Regions from separate parts of the Zoogloea sp. GW822-FHT05C07 genome, predicted to be linked through region 1. Evidence: predicted binding sites of a transcription regulator. Region 1 holds the regulator's gene; each other region holds the start of a gene.
What was found. Region 1 encodes FNR, which switches genes on or off when oxygen is low (the NO sensors DNR and NnrR bind a similar motif). Its sites were predicted from a motif close to TTGANCTAGNTCAA; they were not measured.
Positions count from the first base shown of each region.

Region 2: the regulator FNR is predicted to act here: its motif matches at 3,167-3,180, upstream of nirJ (heme d1 biosynthesis radical SAM protein NirJ).
Region 3: the regulator FNR is predicted to act here: its motif matches at 1,713-1,726, upstream of cobA (uroporphyrinogen-III C-methyltransferase).
Region 4: the regulator FNR is predicted to act here: its motif matches at 3,387-3,400, upstream of AC3QL2_RS18960 (DUF2249 domain-containing protein).

Region 1 is NZ_CM179510.1:3,755,010-3,759,784, reverse strand. Features, by position in the region: gene AC3QL2_RS17430 (heavy metal translocating P-type ATPase) at 1-494, opposite strand, end outside; gene AC3QL2_RS17425 (universal stress protein) at 525-950, opposite strand; gene AC3QL2_RS17420 (sulfite exporter TauE/SafE family protein) at 978-1,685, opposite strand; gene hemN (oxygen-independent coproporphyrinogen III oxidase) at 1,798-3,192, opposite strand; gene fnr (fumarate/nitrate reduction transcriptional regulator Fnr) at 3,311-4,045, shown strand; gene AC3QL2_RS17405 (SirB2 family protein) at 4,064-4,450, opposite strand; gene AC3QL2_RS17400 (oxygen-binding di-iron domain-containing protein) at 4,522-4,775, opposite strand, start outside.
Region 2 is NZ_CM179510.1:2,440,785-2,445,559, reverse strand. Features, by position in the region: rRNA gene AC3QL2_RS11550 (16S ribosomal RNA) at 1-895, opposite strand, end outside; gene AC3QL2_RS11545 (ATP-binding domain-containing protein) at 1,353-3,059, opposite strand; gene nirJ (heme d1 biosynthesis radical SAM protein NirJ) at 3,237-4,430, shown strand; gene AC3QL2_RS11535 (cytochrome D1 domain-containing protein) at 4,534-4,775, shown strand, end outside.
Region 3 is NZ_CM179510.1:2,146,564-2,151,338, reverse strand. Features, by position in the region: gene AC3QL2_RS10110 (cytochrome D1 domain-containing protein) at 1-1,626, opposite strand, end outside; gene cobA (uroporphyrinogen-III C-methyltransferase) at 1,785-2,690, shown strand; gene AC3QL2_RS10100 (transglutaminase family protein) at 2,943-4,775, shown strand, end outside.
Region 4 is NZ_CM179510.1:4,109,913-4,114,687, forward strand. Features, by position in the region: gene pqqC (pyrroloquinoline-quinone synthase PqqC) at 1-567, opposite strand, end outside; gene pqqB (pyrroloquinoline quinone biosynthesis protein PqqB) at 564-1,481, opposite strand; gene pqqA (pyrroloquinoline quinone precursor peptide PqqA) at 1,601-1,675, opposite strand; gene AC3QL2_RS18950 (alpha/beta fold hydrolase) at 1,794-2,693, shown strand; gene AC3QL2_RS18955 (c-type cytochrome) at 2,833-3,246, shown strand; gene AC3QL2_RS18960 (DUF2249 domain-containing protein) at 3,478-3,744, shown strand; gene AC3QL2_RS18965 (HPP family protein) at 3,751-4,775, opposite strand, start outside.

The DNA of each region.
Region 1 (4,775 bases):
CTGAGCAGCGCCGAAATCCAGAACAGCCGCAGCTCGGCGCGGAACTCGGCCTCCTTGCGCAGCTTGTCGGCCTCGCGGTCGCGGGTGATGACGGGAGTCGCATCGAAACCCGCTTTCCGGATCGCAGCAATGATCGCCGCCGGCTCGGACAACCCCGGCACGTAACGGACCCGCGCGGTTTCCGCGGCAAAATTGACGCTGCCCTCCACGCCGGGCAGACGATTGACGACCTTCTCGATGCGCGCCGCGCAGGCCGCGCAGCTCATGCCGGACAGGCTCAGCTGCAGCGTCTGGGGCGCCACGTCGAAGCCGGCCTTGCGGATCGCCGCCAGAATGTCCGGCGCACCGGCACCATCGGGCGCCGCAGCCAGGCGAGCCTTGCCGGTGCCGAAATTGACCTCGGCGCTAACGCCGGGCAGCCGGTTGAGCACCTTCTCGAGCCGCGTCGCGCAGGCCGCGCAGCTCATTCCCGAGACCGGCAGGTCGTAACGCATACCTGGCTCGTTCCCCATGCTTAGCTTCCCTCAGCCCACCAGCAGCACGGGCAGCGTGGCCCGCTGCAGCACCCGCGTTGCTACCGAGCCGACAAATAGATCCGCCACCACGCCGCGGCCATGCCGACCGAGGCACAGGTAATCGCATTCCAGAATGGTCGCCTGATGGAGCACCACGTCGGCCGGCTGGCCCACGAGGATATGCGGCGTTACTTGCAAACCGGCCGCCTTGAGGCGGGCCAGCGGCGCCTTGAGCACGCCTTCGCCTTCATCGCGGTAATAGGCATCCAGGGCTGCCCGGGCCACGTGGCGGGTCGCGAACTCGATGGGAATCGGCGGATGCACATACAACACATGCACATCCGGCACGCTCTTCAGTTGGCCCGCCAGCGCGATCACCTGATCGACGACACGCTCGGCTACCGGAGAATCATCGACGGCCAGCAGGATTTTCATGATTCGCTCCGCCTTCCAGGAAAAGACTCAGAAATGGCAAACCACGCCATTCCACAGATTGCTGCCGAGGGTCGGCGTCGTCACCAGGCCGTACACGCCGAAGGCCAGCACCACCAATCCAGACCCCGTCCGCACCGCCCGGTTCCGCACCACGTCGCGCAGACGCTTGAGCAGCATGCCGGCGAGCAGCAGGTTGGGCAGCGTGCCAAGGCCGAAAGCCAGCATCAGGCCCGCGCCGCGCTCGGCCGAGCCGGTCACCAGGGCCGTCGCCAGCACGCTGTAAACCAGGCCGCAGGGCAGGAAGCCCCACAGCAGGCCAAGCGGAAGGGCCTGACTCACGCTGCGCGCCGGCAGGAAGCGCCGGGTCAGCGGCTGGATGCGCGCCCACAGCTTGTGGCCGAGTTGCTCGACGCCGGACAGGGCCCGTGTGAAGCCGGTCAGGTAGAGCCCGAGCGCCACCAGCATCAGGTTGGCGGCCACGTACAGGACCAGCTGGATCGGCAGGATGTTGTTGAACAGCAGGCCGACCGTCCCGATCGCCCCCATCGCCGCGCCGGCCAGCGTGTAGCTGCTGATCCGCCCGACGTTGTAGGCCAGGTGCAGGGGCCAGTCACTGCGCCGCTGGCCGGGCAGCTGCACGGTCAGCGCGCTGACGATGCCGCCACACATGCCGACACAGTGGGTGCCGCCGAGCAGGCCGATGAGGAAGACTGCGAAATAGCCGGTTTCGGGCATGGAGATTCAACCTGGACAAACAAAAACGCCCCGTGGGCAACACGGGGCGCGTTCCAACACTTGGCTCGGCATTCTAGCCCGCCCACCTCGGAGCGGCCAGCCGGCCGGAAGTTCAGATCACCTTCGAGTAACGGGTGCGCTCCCGGTCGGCGCGCAGGTACTTGTCGAAGACCATCGCAATCGCCCGCACCAGCATGCGGCCGGCTGGCAGCACGGTGATCCACTGCTTGTCGATCTTCAGCAGGCCACCCTTCTCCATCTCGCGCAGGTCGGCGAGTTCGGCAGCAAAATACTTGTTGAAATCGATCAGGTGGGCGATCTCGATGGACTCGATGGACAGCTCGAAGTGGCACATCAGCGCCTGGATGATGGCCCGCCGCAGCAGGTCGTCCGGCGTCAGCTCGATGCCGCGCAGCACCGGCAGGCGGCCGGTGTCGATGATGTCGTAGTACTCGTCGAGGGTCTTCACGTTCTGCGCGTAGGTCGGACCGACCTTGCCAATGGCCGACACGCCGAAGGCCAGCAGGTCGCACTCCGCGTAGGTGGAATAACCCTGGAAATTGCGATGCAGGCGTCCCTGGCGCTGGGCCGTGGTCAGCTCGTCGTCCGGCTTGGCGAAGTGGTCCATGCCGATATACACGTAGCCCGCCTCGGTCAGGCGGCGAATCGCCAGTTGCAGGATCTGCAGCTTGGTCTCGCCGGACGGCAGCTGCGCGTCAACGATGCGGCGCTGGGGCTTGAACAGCGTCGGCAGGTGCGCGTAGTTGTAGATCGACAGGCGATCCGGCGACAGCGCCAGAATCTGCTCAAGGGTGCGGTTGAAGCTGATGACGTTCTGCTTGGGCAGGCCGTAGATCAGGTCCACGCTGACCGACTTGAAGCCATGGGCCCGCGCCGCGTCGATTACCAGCTTGGTTTCTTCCTCGCTCTGGACGCGGTTGACCGCCTTCTGCACGTCCGGATTGAAATCCTGAATGCCGACGCTCATGCGGTTGAAGCCGAGCTCGGCCAGCAGCGCAACAGTGGCTTCGTCCACCTTGCGCGGGTCCACCTCGATGGAATACTCACCGTCCGGCACCAGCGTGAAGTGCTTGCGGACCATGCCCATCAGGCGGCGCAGTTCGTCGTGGGACAGGAAGGTCGGCGTGCCGCCGCCCAGGTGCAGTTGCAGTACTTCCCGCGACCCGTCGAGCTTGGCCGCCTGCATGTCCACTTCTTTTTCAAGATAATCCAGATACTTGGCGGAGCGACCGTGATCCTTGGTGATGATCTTGTTGCACGCGCAGTAGTAGCAGATCGTATTGCAGAAGGGGATGTGGAAGTATAATGAGAGCGGTTTGCCGATTCCGCCGACAGTGCGCCTCCCGAGCCAATGCTCCAGGGCATCGGAGTTGAACGCCTCGACGAAGCGGTCAGCGGTCGGGTACGACGTATACCTCGGGCCATTCACATCAAACTTGCGAATGAGCTCGGGATCGAATATCAGGTCTTTTTGTGTCGTGTTCATGGTGCACTTCTGTTGGTTGCGCTGAACAATCGCAGAATCGATCCAAAACAGTATTGACGTGGATCAAAGGGCTCCAAACGTTGGTAAAACCATCCAGTTCAGGTGATTGCGCGTGCAGATGAAATCGGTGATTCCGGTGACGGTCGTGGACATCAAGGTCGCGTGTTCCCAGTGCAACCTGCGGGAGTTGTGTCTTCCCTTCGGCCTCGACCCCAATGAGATCGACCAGCTCGACGAGCTCGTCGGCAGCCGCCGCAAGATCAAGCGGCAGCAGCACCTCTACCGCTCCGGCGACAACTTCGAGGCGATCTACGCGATCCGCGCCGGCTCCTTCAAGACCGACGTGATCCTCGAGGACGGCCGCGACCAGGTGACCGGCTTCCAGATGACCGGCGAAGTGCTGGGCCTCGACGGCATCAGCACCGAGCACCATTCGTGCAACGCCATCGCGCTGGAAGACAGCGAAGTCTGCGTGATCCCCTTCAACCGGCTCGAAGAGCTGTCACGGGAGGTGGAAAGCCTGCAGCACCAGTTCCACAAGATCATGAGCCGCGAGATCGTCCGCGACCACGGCGTAATGATGCTGCTCGGCTCGATGCGCGCTGAAGAGCGCCTGGCGGCCTTCCTGCTGAACATGTCCCAGCGCTTCACCGCGCGGGGCTTCTCGCCGTCCGAATTCCACCTGCGCATGACCCGCGATGAGATCGGCTCCTACCTGGGCCTCAAGCTCGAAACGGTGTCCCGCGCCTTCTCCCGCTTTCAGGAAGAAGGCCTGGTCGCCGTCCAGCAGAAGCACATCCGCATCCTCGACACACCGGGCCTGAAGCGCCTGCTCAACCACCACGCAGCCTGACCGCCGCCGGCCCTGGCCTTACAGCCAGGCCAGCCAGCCGAGCGGATTCTTGCTGACCGCCACCGACACTATCCACGACAGCGTCGCCAGCGCGCCCACATAGGCCGCGGCGCGCAGCCCACGCGGGCGCCTCGCCTTCAGCGCAACACTCCCCAGCCCGATATAGACGAGCAAGCCCAGCACCTTGGCGGTCAGCCAGGCATGCACGAAGGGATATTGGGCCGCCATCCAGGCCAGGCCGAGCGCACTGGCCAGCAGGCAGGAATCGACGATATGCGGCAGTACCCGCGTCAGGCGGGCCTGCAACAGCGGCGAACCGCTCAACGACCACCAGCCCCGCAATGCGAAGCCGCAACCACTGAGCACCACGCAGGTAATGTGGAAATGCTTGAGAGCCAGATACATGCCGCGCCTCCATCGTTCCGCGGCAAAGCCCCAGCTGCCGGCGGGCCCCGCGAAAGCGGGGCCGCAACACTTTAGCCGCGCAGCACGCCAACTTCCAGTGCGGCAAACCAGTTGATGAATCGCTGTACATCGGCGCCCTGGTAGATGGCCCCGTGCTGCGGCACCAGCATGTCGATCTCCAGGCGGGAAACGCGCTCGCACCAGTCGCGCTTGGCCCGGTCCGAGCCCATCCAGCGCTTGTGGAAACCTTCCGCATGACGGATATGGCGGGAGAAGTCCTGCACGTACAGCTCGTTATGGTCAGCCGGCAGCAGGGCCGCACCGA
Region 2 (4,775 bases), 1.3 Mb from region 1:
TGCGGCCGTACTCCCCAGGCGGTCAACTTCACGCGTTAGCTGCGTTACTCAATGAGTCTCCTCACCGAACAACTAGTTGACATCGTTTAGGGCGTGGACTACCAGGGTATCTAATCCTGTTTGCTCCCCACGCTTTCGTGCATGAGCGTCAGTACTGGCCCAGGAGGCTGCCTTCGCCATCGGTGTTCCTCCGCATCTCTACGCATTTCACTGCTACACGCGGAATTCCACCTCCCTCTGCCGTACTCGAGTGATGCAGTCACAAACGCAGTTCCCAGGTTGAGCCCGGGGATTTCACATCTGTCTTACATCACCGCCTGCGCACGCTTTACGCCCAGTAATTCCGATTAACGCTCGCACCCTACGTATTACCGCGGCTGCTGGCACGTAGTTAGCCGGTGCTTCTTCTGTCGGTACCGTCATCCCCCCGAGGTATTAACCCGAAGGATTTCTTTCCGACTGAAAGAGCTTTACAACCCGAAGGCCTTCTTCACTCACGCGGCATGGCTGGATCAGGCTTTCGCCCATTGTCCAAAATTCCCCACTGCTGCCTCCCGTAGGAGTCTGGGCCGTGTCTCAGTCCCAGTGTGGCGGATCATCCTCTCAGACCCGCTACGGATCGTCGCCTTGGTAGGCCTTTACCCCACCAACTAGCTAATCCGACATCGGCCGCTCGTATAACGCGAGGTCTTACGATCCCCCGCTTTCCCCCTCAGGGCGTATGCGGTATTAGCGTAACTTTCGCTACGTTATCCCCCATTACACGGCACGTTCCGATGCATTACTCACCCGTTCGCCACTCGCCACCAGGCCGAAGCCCGTGCTGCCGTTCGACTTGCATGTGTAAAGCATGCCGCCAGCGTTCAATCTGAGCCAGGATCAAACTCTTAAGTTCAATCCAAAAACTCCAGAAACCTGACGATTTCTGCAGATACTTCAATTTCTTTGTGGCTTCTGATATAAATCAGTCACCCCTCAAAACCGAGCACCCACACCTATCGGTTGTTCATCTTTTTAAAGAACTGCTGCAGAAGCAGCGAAGAGGTGCGCATTATACAGAGCCTTTTAACCCTGTCAAGCAGTTTGTTTCAGCACTTCGAAACAAACTGCTTAACGCGCCAGCACCGAAACACACAAACCGCTTCAGCACCGCCTCCTCACCCCGTAGCGCCTACTTCGTAACGCGCTGCAGCGAAAGAGCTGCGCATTATAAAGAGTTATCGGAATGCGTCAACACTATTTGGGAAAATAATTCTCGAGCGCCGAGTATCGGGTGTTTGGCCTCTATATGTACCCCTCCAACAAAGACGTTCTTACAGGAAACACACGACCCAGTTGGTAACGTCCAACGCTCAAAAGGCCCTGTCCGCATCGTTCAGCCGGGCCTGGAGAATTGCTGCCGCCCGCTCCGATACAACCAGCGTCAATTTCATCGTAGCACGCGTGGCGCCAACAAAAAGCCGCCGCACAGCCTTGTCGTCGAGGCTTTCAAAATCCACCTCAGTGAGAATCACACAAGGCGCGGCCCGGCCTTTGAAGCGCAACACAGAGTCCGTCAGAATGTCGCCCTCGGTCAGGATCGGATTACCCAGCAGGTCGTAGCGCCCCGTGGGAGCCCTAAGCGAATAAGGGCCGAGTCTCGTGAATGGCGTCAGCGCCGAATGTTCGCGCCCGCGATAGCTGATCAGCGCAATGTGCGAACGCTTGAAGCCCAGACCGATGGCACGGGTGACTGCGCTGACCGAGCGGGCCACCAGTTCGTCGGGCGTCGTGTAAATCAGGATGTCGATGTCCGATCCGCTCAGAGGACTGCCGGCATCGACGGGGTGTTCCAGCGGCAGCAATAGATTGAGGGACGCGAGGATGTCCTTCGGGCTGCGGTAATTGATGTCGGAACGCAGCGTCACCCAGCCCGGCAACTGAACCTGTGGCAGGCCATAGAGGTTCTGCATCGGATCCTCCAGCCACCAGGCCCGCCCACTTGGGCGCAGGAAACGCAGCAGGTTGTCGGCCCAGCGGGCATGGAAGTCCTGCCCTTCGTCGATGATGATCTCGTCGAAACGATCCGCCTCATCCGGAACATGCTTGTCCAGAAAGCCCTCCAATCGGGCGAAGGCGCCTTCACGGCTGAAATCCGGCACTTCGCCGGCTGCCTGACAGACACGGTCAGCCAGTTGGTGATAAGTAAGGACTTGACCGCCCTGCGGGGCGATCAGCGCGATGTGATCGGCCAGCGGCCGGTTGTAGCAAACGTAGAGCGGCTTGCGCCCGGCGGCGAGCGCATCCCGATAGACCGCCATCGCCAGTTGGGTCTTGCCCGAGCCGGCAGTGCCGATCACGCGCAGGCGGAAGGGCTCGCACTCGATGCGCCGCGCCCACTCCGCCAGGCCACCGGCCAACCGTGTATATAGCGCATGCGCCTCGCCGACGACCGCATGCACTTCCGGCACCAGTTGCAGCACGTCGCCGAGGAAGCGGTGCAGCTTATCCTTATAGAGGACCGACTCACCCCGCGCCGGCAGTATGGAGCGCACGGTGTGCGCCAAGTAATCCCGCTTTCCCGCATCGATGATGCGCGCCGGGTCGATACCCGCGGTGCCGGGCTGCTTCACGGTGTAATCCGGGCAGAACAGTAGCGCATCGACCTGCGGCGATTCGATCCCGCAGATCGCCCTCAGACGCTGGGTGAACGCATCGACGGTCCGCGCGAGTCGGAGCGGCACGCTTTTGTCCTTCTGGGCATAGCGCTTCACCAGGCCTTCCGGCGTCTCGGCCAAGAAGCCGGATTTCTGCTCGATCAGCAGCAGCTTGCCAGTCGGCCCGACGACCGCGAAATCGATCTCGCCGACGATGGCGTAATTACCCTGCTGGACCCGCGTCCAGTGCACGCCGTGATAAACCGTGTAAGTGTCGTCCAACTCCGCAGCAAGAATCGCCAGGGTTTCGATTTCGCGCTGGGCGGCGCCGCTGGCCTTCAACTCGCGCCAGCCTTCGGGATGAATGACAGCCATGTCGGGGATTCTCGTGATCGGATCCGGTCTGGATCGCAACCCGGCCATTCTGTCAGCCCGGCCCACCGATTGTCATGCCGCCCGTTGCAGCGCACGCTGCTATACATATGTGAGGTCGCGGTCATCACAGATCCGCCGCCGCTGCAGATGCCCGGTTGATACCCATCAAGGCCGGGCGCCCCTCCCCACGGAGACAATGCCCAAAACCCTTCGGAAGGTGAGGCCATGTTCCGCATTTCGAGCTATATCCGCGAAATCACCACTCCCACGCCCCTCGGCCCACGCCGTGCGCCGCCGGGGCCGGTAGTCATCTGGAACCTGATCCGCCGCTGCAACCTGACCTGCAAGCACTGCTACTCGATCTCCGCCGACAAGGACTTCGCCGGCGAGCTCGACACACCGGAGATCTTCCGCGTGATGGACGACCTGAAGGCCTTCCGCGTACCGGTGCTGATCCTCTCGGGCGGCGAACCCCTGCTGCGGCCGGACATCTTCGAGATCGCCGGCCGCGCCAAGGCGATGGGCTTCTACGTCGGCCTGTCATCCAACGGCACGCTGATCGACAAGGACAACATCGATGCGATCGCCGCCGCGGACTTCGACTATGTGGGTGTCAGCCTCGACGGCATCCGCGCGACCCACGACAAGTTCCGCCGCCTCGACGGCGCCTTCGAGCGTTCGCTGGCCGGCCTGCGCCTGTGCCGCGAGCTCGGCGTGAAGGTCGGCGTGCGCTTCACGATGACCCAGGACAACGCCACCGACCTGCCCGCCGTGTTGCAGCTGGTGGAGGATGAAGGCATCGACCGCTTCTACTTCTCGCACCTCAACTACGCCGGGCGCGGCAACAAGAACCGCGCCGACGATGCCCACCACATCCTCACCCGCAAGGCGATGGATCTGCTGTTCGACACGGCCTGGGACTGCGAGCGGCGCGGCCTCGACAAGGACTTCACCACTGGCAACAACGACGCCGACGGCCCCTTCTTCCTGCACTGGGTGCAACAACGCTTCCCGCAGCATGCGGCCCACGTGGAGGCCAAGCTGCGGCAATGGGGCGGAAACTCCAGCGGCATCAACGTGGCCAACATCGACAACCTGGGCAACGTCCATCCCGACACCATGTGGTGGCACCACACCCTCGGCAATGTCCGCGAGCGCAGCTTCGGCGACATCTGGACCGATCTGTCGGACCCGCTGATGGCCGGCCTCAAACAGTCGCCGCGGCCGGTCAAGGGACGCTGCGCCGACTGCCGCTACCTGTCCATCTGCAACGGCAACACCCGCGTGCGAGCCCAGCAACTGACCGGCGATCCATGGCAGGAAGACCCCGGCTGCTACCTCGACAACACCGAGATCGGCGTCGCCGACGGCGAGCGCCTGGAAGTGAAGCCGTGGGTCCGGCTGCACTCCATCGCCTGAAACGGCAAACCGACGGCACACCGTGAGGGTGACTCGTTCGTCCCCGCCGCCTCAACAAAGCCCGCGGGTGGGCGCATTCGCCCGCACAAGGGACCGGAGCACCATGATCAAGCGCCTCATCCCCGCCATCGCCCTCGCCGCGCTGGCCTTCACCACCCTGCCGGCCCGGGCCGGCGCAGCGGAACTCTTCGCCCAGCACTGCGCCAGCTGCCACGGCGCCGGCCGGCTGGGCGCAATGGGGCCGGCCCTGTTGCCGGACAGCCTCGAGCGCCTCAAGCGCAAGGATGCCGTCGCGACGATCCGCGACGGCCGCACCGCGACGCAGATGCCGCCCTTCTCGGCGGT
Region 3 (4,775 bases), 1.6 Mb from region 1:
GGTCTTGTCATCCACGACGACGATCGCCGATTCCTTGTTCTTGGCGCTCCACACCGAGAACCACACTTCGTCGCCCGCCTTGTTGTACTCGGGCTGCACTACGCGCTTGGCGCCGTCGTCCTTCAGGCCGGCCCACTCGCCGATAGGCAGGGTCTTGTAGCCGGCAGCCAGGTTATTGACGTCATACACCACGATCGACTGGGAGATCTTCGGATCCGGGTTCAGCGGCGCGTCGGAGTACAAGTGCTTGGACTTCGGGTGGCTCTTGACGAACAGCGCGCCTCCGCCCGGGCCCTTCAGCGATTCGACCATCTTCCAGGCGTACTGCGGGTGCTTGGCTGGGTCGGTGCCGATCAGCGCGATGGTGTCGTCGCCCAGGTGGCCGGTGGACCACACCGGACCGTACTTCGGATGGATGAAGTTGGCGCCGCGGCCCGGGTGCGGGATCTTGCCCACGTCGATGAGGCCGGCCAGCTTGCCATCCTTCATGTCGATCGCGCCGATCTTGTTGGACTGGTTGGCGGCCACCATGAAGTAGCGCTTGCTGCTGTCCAGACCGCCGTCATGCAGGTACTTGGCGACCGGGATTTCCTTGGTGGAGACGGCGTTGAGGTCGGTGTAGTTGACCAGCAGGGTCTTGCCGGTTTCCTTCACGTTGACCAGGAACTCGGGCTTGAAGTGGGACGCCACGATGGAGGCGACGCGCGGTTCCGGGTGGTATTCCTGGTCGCCGACGGTCATGCCGCGGGTGGCCATGATCTTCAGCGGCTCGAGGGTGTCGCCGTTCATGATCACGTACTGGGGCGGCCAGTAGGAGCCGGCGATGGCCAGCTTGTCTTCGTAGCCCTTGAACTTGGAGGTCTCGACGGAGCGGGCCTCGAGACCGGTGCGGATCTCGGCGACGTTGTCGGGCTTCTCCATCCACAGGTCGATCATGTTGATCTTGGCGTCGCGGCCGATCACGAACAGGTAGCGGCCGGAGGCGGACACGCGGGAGATGTGCACCGCGTAGCCGGTCTTGATCACGTTGATGATCTTCTTGGTGTCGCCATCGATGAGCGCAATTTCACCCGCGTCGCGCAGGGTGGTCGAGAAGATGTTCTCGATGTTGTAGCTGTTCATCTTCTTCTTCGGCCGCTGCTCGGGCGGAATGATGACCTTCCAGGTCGCCTTCATTTCCTTCAGGCCGTATTCCGGCGGCTGCGGAGGCGTCTGCTGGACGTAGCGGGCCATCAGGTCGACGGTGTCGTCGTCGAATTCACCGGAGGTGCCCCAGTTGGGCATGCCGGCGGGAGAGCCGTACTTGATGAAAACCTTCAGGTAGTCGGTGCCCGCGGCCAGGGTCTTGTCCGGCGTCAGCGGCTTGCCGGTGGCGCCCTTGCGCAGCACGCCGTGACAGCCGGCGCAGCGTTCGAAGTAGATCTGGCGCGCCTTGTCGAACTCCGCCTTGCTCATCGGCGGCGCCTTCGGGTTGATGTCCTGGTACATCTCCACGTTGGCCAGCGGCGACCCTGCCGCCTGGTACTTGGCAGCGGGATCGTTCGTCGATGTCTTCGGCTCTTCGGCGAAGGCGTGCGACAGGGCCAGCGGCAGCAAGGCCATGGCAATCGCTCCGGTTTTCCACATACTCATCGTGCATCTCCCTTTATGAACCCAACGAGCGGCCTATCCCGCTTGCGGCGAAGAGTGCGCTTCCGGGCTATTCCCCTTCCTTGACTCGGGTCAAGTTCGAAAAAGGGGACCGGCTGATAGATTGCGGCCGTCATGATTCCGGGAGTTCCGCCATGCCTCCGTCCGCCATCGCCAGCTTCGGCCTGCCTGCCGCCGGCACCCTGCGTGCCTTTGTCGACCAGCTCGTCGGAGGCCGCGGCAGCGCGCCGGCCGAGACCTTCAAGCCGCTTGCCGGTGGCATCCGCCCGGCGGGGCGGGTGGCGCTGGTCGGCGCCGGGCCGGGTGACCCCGAGCTGCTGACGCTGCGCGCCGCGCGGCTGATCGGCGAGGCCGACGCGCTGGTGGTGGATCACCTGGTCGGCGACGGCGTGCTGGACTTCGCCCGGCCTGATGCCGAGCGCATCTACGTCGGCAAGGAGGCCGGCCACCACACGCTGCCGCAGGAGGACATCAACCGCCTGCTCGTCGAACTGGCCCGCGATGGTCGCCGGGTGGTCCGCCTGAAGGGCGGCGACCCCTTTATCTTCGGGCGGGGCGGCGAGGAACTGGAAGAACTGCTGGCCGCTGGCATCCCCTTCGAGGTGGTGCCGGGCGTCACCGCCGCCTGCGGCGTGGCGGCCTACGCAGGGATTCCGCTGACCCACCGGGATTACGCCCAGTCGGTGGTGTTCGCCACCGGCCACCGCCGGGCCGGCGAATCGGCGCTGGACTGGACGGCGCTGGCGCGCCCGCATCAGACCGCAGTGATCTACATGGGCGTCGGCATGCTGCTGTCCCACTGCGCGGCGTTGATCGCCCACGGTCGTTCCCCGCAGACCCCGGCTGCGCTGGTCGAGAACGGCACCACGCCGCGCCAGCGCATCGTCACCGCCACCCTCGAGACCCTGCCGGACAAGGCCACGCTGGCCGGCATCCGCCCGCCGGCGCTGCTGATCGTCGGCGAGGTGGTCAGCCTGGCTGGCAAGCTGGCCTGGTTCGATGCCGCCACGGCGGAGGCCGGTGCGGCCGCCGTGGCCTAGCTCCGCAGGCTTCCGCTGCCTTGTAACCGGGATATGCACATTATTGGTGCATATCCCGGTGTCCATTCTGGTGCGTGCACGGCGGGCGGTTGCCGGGTCAGCGCGCCCCATCCCCGTTTCGATACTCCAAAAGCCTCGGTTTGATGCAGGATCGCAACATCCACGCAACAGGAGCGGCGTAAACCGCTTGGCGTGAAGCTTGCTACGTCAGGCAACAAGTCTGCAAACCGCGCCCCAAGAACGGAGTATCCCGTGACCATCCATGTCGCCCTCAATCACCTGACCTCCTACAAGTACGACCGGCCGATCAATGTCGGCCCGCAAGTCGTCCGTCTGCGGCCGGCACCCCACAGCCGTACGCGCATCCTGTCCTACTCGCTGAAGGTGCTGCCCAAGCCCCACTTCATCAACTGGCAGCAGGACCCGCAGTCCAACTACCTGGCGCGCCTGGTTTTCCCGGAGAAGGTCACCGAGTTCAGCATCGAGGTGGACCTGGTTGCCGAGATGTCGGTGATCAATCCCTTCGACTTCTTCCTGGAACCCGAGGCCGAGAATTTCCCGTTCGAGTACGCCGGCGCCCTCAACCACGAGCTGGCCCCGTACCGCCTGAAGGAAGAGGCTAAGCCAGAGTTCAAGAAGTACCTGGACGGCATCTCCCGCGACAAGACCCGGGTGGTGGACTTCCTGGTCAAGCTCAACGCCGACCTGCAGAACCACATCGGCTACGTGATCCGCATGGAGCCGGGCGTGCAGACGCCGGAAGAGACGCTCACCAAGCGCACCGGCTCGTGCCGCGACTCGGCCTGGCTGCTGGTCCAGCTGCTGCGCCACCTGGGCCTGGCGGCGCGCTTCGTGTCGGGCTACCTGATCCAGCTGAAGGCCGACGTCAAATCCCTCGACGGCCCGTCCGGCACCGAGGTGGACTTCACCGACCTGCACGCGTGGACTGAGGTATACCTGCCCGGCGCCGGTTGGGTCGGCCTCGATCCGACCTCCGGCCTGTTCGCCGGCGAGGGCCACATCCCGCTGGCCGCATCCCCCGATCCGTCGTCGGCAGCACCGATCTCCGGCCTCATCGACGAGTGCGAGTGCGAGTTCGAGCACCGCATGGAGGTCACCCGCGTGTTCGAGGCGCCGCGGGTCACCAAGCCCTACACCGAGGAGCAATGGGCCGAGATCGAGGCCCTCGGCCATCGCATCGACGCCGACCTCGACGCCAACGACATGCGCCTGACGATGGGGGGCGAGCCGACCTTCGTGTCCATCGACGACCCGGACGGCGCCGAGTGGAACACCGAGGCGATGGGCCCGACCAAGCGCGTCCGCGCCGAAGACCTCTACCACCGCCTGCGCGAGAAATACGGCCCCAACGGCCTGGCCCACTTCGGCCAGGGCAAGTGGTATCCGGGCGAGCAGCTGCCGCGCTGGTCGCTGACCTGCTTCTGGCGCAAGGACGGCCAGCCGATCTGGATCAACCCGGACCTGATCGCCGACGCCTCGGCGCCGGGCGAAGCCACCGAAGACCAGGCCAATGTGTTCCTGGCCGGCATCGCCGAGCGGCTGGCGCTGGATCCGCAGCGGGTCTTCCCGGCCTTCGAGGACGCTTTCTACTACCTGTGGCGCGAACGCCGCCTGCCGGGCAACGTCGATCCCTTCGACGCCCGCCTCGACGACCCGCTGGAGCGCGACCGCATCCGCCGCGTCTATGAGCACGGCCTGCCCAACCCGGTCGGTTACATCCTGCCGGTCGGCCTCAACGACTACACCGGCGAATGGCAGACCGGCTCGTGGTTCCTGCGCGACGAGCGCTGCTACCTGATCCCCGGCGACTCGCCGGTCGGCTACCGCCTGCCGCTGGATTCCCAGCCTTGGGTGACGAAGGGCGACTACCCCTACGTCAGCCAGCCGGACCCCCACCAGAGCTTCCCGCCACTGCCCGAGTACACCGCGATCCGCCGCCAGCTGCCGGGCGGCCAGACCGCCGTGCTCAACGCGCTGAAGGACGGCGAGCCCGGTTTCGGCTCGTCCGCCGCGGCGCATGCCGCCGCCGCGCTGAAGGCCGCCCGCGAGGCCGAGAAGCTGCGC
Region 4 (4,775 bases), 350 kb from region 1:
CACGTCGCGGCGGGCCTGGGTGACCCGGTTGCGGAAGTACTGCAGGCCGTCGGACTCGATCCACGGGTAGTGCTCGGGCCAGTTGGCCAGGCGCTGCTTGTGGATGGTGGGGGCGAACAGCTCGGTGAGGCTGGAGCACACGGATTCCTGCCACGGGCGCTGGCGGCAGAAGTTGAGGTAGGCGTCGCAGGCGAAGCGCACTGCGGGGATCACGTGGCGCTGGTCGACGATCTCCTCGCGGCTGAGGCCGACCGCCTGGCCGAGGCGCAGCCAGGCTTCGATGCCGCCGGCGTCGTCGCCGTGGCCGTCGTGGTCGAGGATGCGCTGGATCCATTCCCGGCGCACTTCCCGGTCCGGGCAGTTGGACATCACCGCGGCGTCCTTCTGCGGGATGATGATCTGGTAGTAGTAGCGGTTGGCCACCCAGCCCTGGATCTGCTCACGCGTCGCCTTGCCGGTGTTGAGCATGACGTTGAAGGGATGGTGGATGTGGTACGCGGCGCCCTTGTCGCGCAGCTGCGCTTCGAACTCTTCGGGCGTCCAGGGGCGAAGCTGGTCTTGGCTCACAGTGCGATCTCCATGCCGTCGTAGGCCACCTCGATGCCGGCGGCGGCCAGGGCCGCGCGTTCTGCCGAGCTTTCGTCGAGGATCGGGTTGGTGTTGTTGATGTGGATGAGGACGCGGCGCACGTGGCGCGGCAGGCGGCTGAGCTGTTCGATCATGCCGCCGGGGCCGCTCTGGGCCAGGTGACCGATGTCGCGGGCGCGCTTCTTCGACAGGCCCAGGCTGATCATCTCGTCGTCGGTCCAGAAGGTGCCGTCCACCATCACGCAGTCGGCGCCGCTCATCGCGTCGAAGACGGCGTCGTCCACTTCGGCCAGGCCGGGCGCGTAGAACACCCGCTTGCCGCTGGCCGGGTCGATGACGGTGAGGCCGATGTTGTCGCCGGGCACCGGGTTGCCGCGGTGCGGCGAGTAAGGCGGTGCTGCGGACAGCAGCGGCATGGCGCGCCAATCCAGGGTGGCGGAGCCCTGCGGATGGAAGCTGCGGCCGTCGAGCGGAACCGGCTGGCGGTCCACGCCGCAATAGTGTTCGAGCAGGTGCAGGATGGGGTTGCCGCGGGTCAGATCCTCGAACACCGGGTCGGTGGTCCAGATCGGCCATGGGCTGCCCTTTTCGCGCAGCATGTAGAGGCCGGTGGTGTGGTCAATCTGGGCGTCCACCAGGACGACCGATTCGATACCGCAGCCGCGCAGGCCTTCGCTGGGCCAGGTGCCGGCAAATTGCTGGAATTGCTGCAGGATGTCCGGCGAGGCATTGACGAGCGTCCATTTGGCGCCGTCGGCGCTCACTGCGATGGACGACTGGGTGCGGCGCTGCAGGCCCGCCTGGCCGGCACGTACGCCCCGGCAGTTGGCACAGTTGCAGTTCCACTGGGGAAAGCCACCGCCGGCGGCGGAGCCGAGAACTCGGATTTTCATGGCTTGGACGTGACCGCTGGTGCTGTGTGGGGCGTTGCGGCACCGGGGGGCCGAGCCGCAACGCCGACTCGCCAAGGCGAGATGGACGGACAGGCCGCTGGCGGCCTATCCGGATGCCATCACTTGGCGGCGATGTACATGGTGATTTCGAAGCCGAAACGCAGATCGCAAGCTTGGGGGGTGGTCCAGGTCATGATGAGTCTCCAATTTTTTGATTGATGGTTACGGTCCGCCGGAAGGCGAATCCGTGGAATGCATTGTTGCGGGGGCGGCATACTTGCGCCTCACGAAAATCATTATTTCGAGGTTGGAATGGCGAACGGATTGCTCGACGTGGGCGACGACCACCGGCTGTATTACGAGACCTGGGGCAACCCGGCCGGTGTGCCGGTGGTAGTGCTCCATGGCGGGCCGGGCAGCGGCTTCAGCCCGCGTCTGCGCGAGCTCTATGACGAGCGGCGCCATCACGTGGTGTTCTTCGACCAGCGAGGCTGCGGGCGTTCGCTGCCGTTTGGCGAGATCCGCGCCAACACCACGGCGCATCTCGTCGACGACATCGAGCGCCTGCGCCGCCATCTCGGCATTGTGCGCTGGTGGGTGAGTGGCGGCTCGTGGGGGGCGACGCTGGCGCTGGCCTATGCGGCGGCCTATTCGCAGGTGGTGGACGGCCTGGTGGTGCGCAGCGTTTTCATGCCGGGCGATGGCAATGTGCGCTGGTTCTTCGAAGGGCTGGCGACGCTGCGGCCGGAGGCCTGGCGGACCTTGTCCGCGGCGCTGGGCGGTGCGCCGGATCTGCTGGCCGAACTGGCTTTCCGTCTCAGTGGGGATGACCGGGAGCTTGCACGGGACACGGCGCTGGCCTGGCTTACTTATGAGCAGGCAGTGAACGATCCGGCCGCGCCGCTGCCATCGCCGACGGTGGAGGAGCTCGACCGCCTGGTGGGCAAGTACCGGCTGCAGGCCCATTACCTGCAGTTCGGCTGCTTTCTTTATGAAGAGGACTTCCTGGATGCCTGCGCGGGACTGTCCGGCGTGCCGGTCTGGCTGATCCACGGTAGTGACGATGTGGTCTGTCCGCCATCGAACGCCGAGCGCATCCACGCCCGGATTGCCGGCAGCCGGCTGGTACGGATCAACGGGTGTGCCCACGACCCCTTTCATCCGGGGATGGCGGCGGCGTGGCGGGCGGCGCTGGGGGGCGGAAAGGGCTGAAAAATGGTCGGAGCGCGCATCGGCCGGTGCCAATTGATGCGGGTCAATGAGACGGGAAGGTGCTGAGGGCTAGCATCGCACCGTGTTCCTGAAGTGTTCCGTGGAACCCCCAATCCCCATTAGATTACCGAGACCGTTCATGCGTACAACAAAACTCCTCCCCCTGCTTCTCGTTGCCCTGCTGGCCGCCTGCGGCAAGTCCGAAGCTCCCAAGTCCGAGGCGCCGAAGGTTGAAGCGCCTGCTGCCGCTGCTGCGCCGGCCGCAGCTCCGGCGCCGGTGGCCGACGCGGCAGCCGATGGCGGCAAGGGCCTCGACGTGTTCAAGAAGACCTGTGTGATGTGCCACCAGACCGGCGTCGCCGGCGCGCCCAAGCTCGGCGACAAGGCCGACTGGGGCCCGCGCATCGCGCAGGGCAAAGACGTCCTGTACAAGCACGCCATCGAGGGCTTCAATGGAAGCAAGGGTGCCATGCCGGCCAAGGGCGGCAACCCGTCCCTGTCCGATGAAGAGATGAAGGCCGCTGTCGACTACATCGTCTCCAAGGGCCAGTAAGCGTTCGATTCTCCTTTGACCTCAGCGCGCACCCCCCGCGCGCCAAAGCCCGGCCGGGCAATCTGCGGCCGGGTTTTTTTTGCCTGCTGATTGGAGCGCGGGTGCTTGAATGTACGAGCCCTGCAGCACCGCGCGCAAACCCGATGCAGATCAAGGAAAGCCGGTTTGGCCGACGGCACACTGACGATACCCGACAGATTCAGTCGGATTTATCGATACCTTGGAGCCAGCATGCAAACCATCCACGTCTGCAACCACACCACCCCCGAAGCCATCTACCCCTTTGACGCCCGCGGCATCGCCAAGCGTTTCCGCCACGCGGCCATCTTCGGCGCGCTGGATGCACTGGTGCCGGGCGAAACGATGCGCTTCTGCAATGACCACGATCCGCTGCCGCTGCTCGGCCAACTGCAGCAACGCTACGGCGAGACGGTGTCCATCACCTACCAGCAGCGCGAGCCCGGCGCGATCGTCATCGACTTCGCCAAGCTCGGCTGAGCACGTTCAGGTCTGGTCGCCCCGCACGTAATCGAGGGCCTCGTGCTGGAACAGCACGGCGGTCATCGTCGTCGGGGTGATCAGGCCGACCAGTTTGCCGGCTTCGTCCACCACCGGCAGCGCCCCTTGACCGCGCTGGCCGAGGATGTCGGCGGCGACGGCGATGCCGTCGGTCAGGCTGGCGGTGCGCAGGCCGCTGCGGGGCGTCAGCATGAGCTGCCCGACGACCTCCGGCTTGTCGGTGTGCGGGCCAGGGGTCGGACGCAGCAGGCGGCGCACGTTGTCGCCGATGCGCTGGCCGTTGTCCGGTTCCACGTGGTGCAGGAAGTCCTTCAACGTCAACAGGCCGATGACCCGCTCGGCCCGATCCACCACCGGTAGCACTGAAAGGGCGTGGCGGCTCATCAGGCGCCAGGCGTCGTTGAGTTCGGTGGCGAAGTCCACGCGCTGCGTCGCCGGGCCCATCACATCACCGCAGGTCAGCAGCACATGGCGGTGGAAGGCGTGGCGCGCTGCGCGCTGGAAGACCTGGGTCAGGTCTTCCTCGCTGATGTCCAGGTAGGCGTCGATCTCTTCCAGGGCCGCGGCGAGGTCCGGCTGGCGGATGCCGGCGGGGCTGCGCTCCGGCAGCTTGGGCGTGGATACGGCGGGCGAGCACAGCGGATAGCGCCGGCCGGGAATCAGGTTATTGACGGTGGTGGCGGCCAGCAGCATGGCGATCACGTTCCAGCCGACCGCGGTCAGGCTGGTCAGCGCGTCGAGCCCCTGGGACGCGGCGCCAACCATCACCAGCGCCATCGCGCCGCCAGGCGGGTGGATGCAGCGCAGTTGGCCCATGAACCATACCGAGATGGCCACCGCCAGCGCGCCGGCGAGGAACGGCGAGGCGATCCAGTGCCCGCAGGCGAAGCCGGCCAGCGCCGGTAGCAGCAGGCCGCCGGCCACGGACCAGGGCTGGGCCAGCGGGGAGTGCGGTAAGGTGAACAGGATCACCGAGGTGGCGCCGAGGGGCGCCAGCTGCCGCTTGGCTT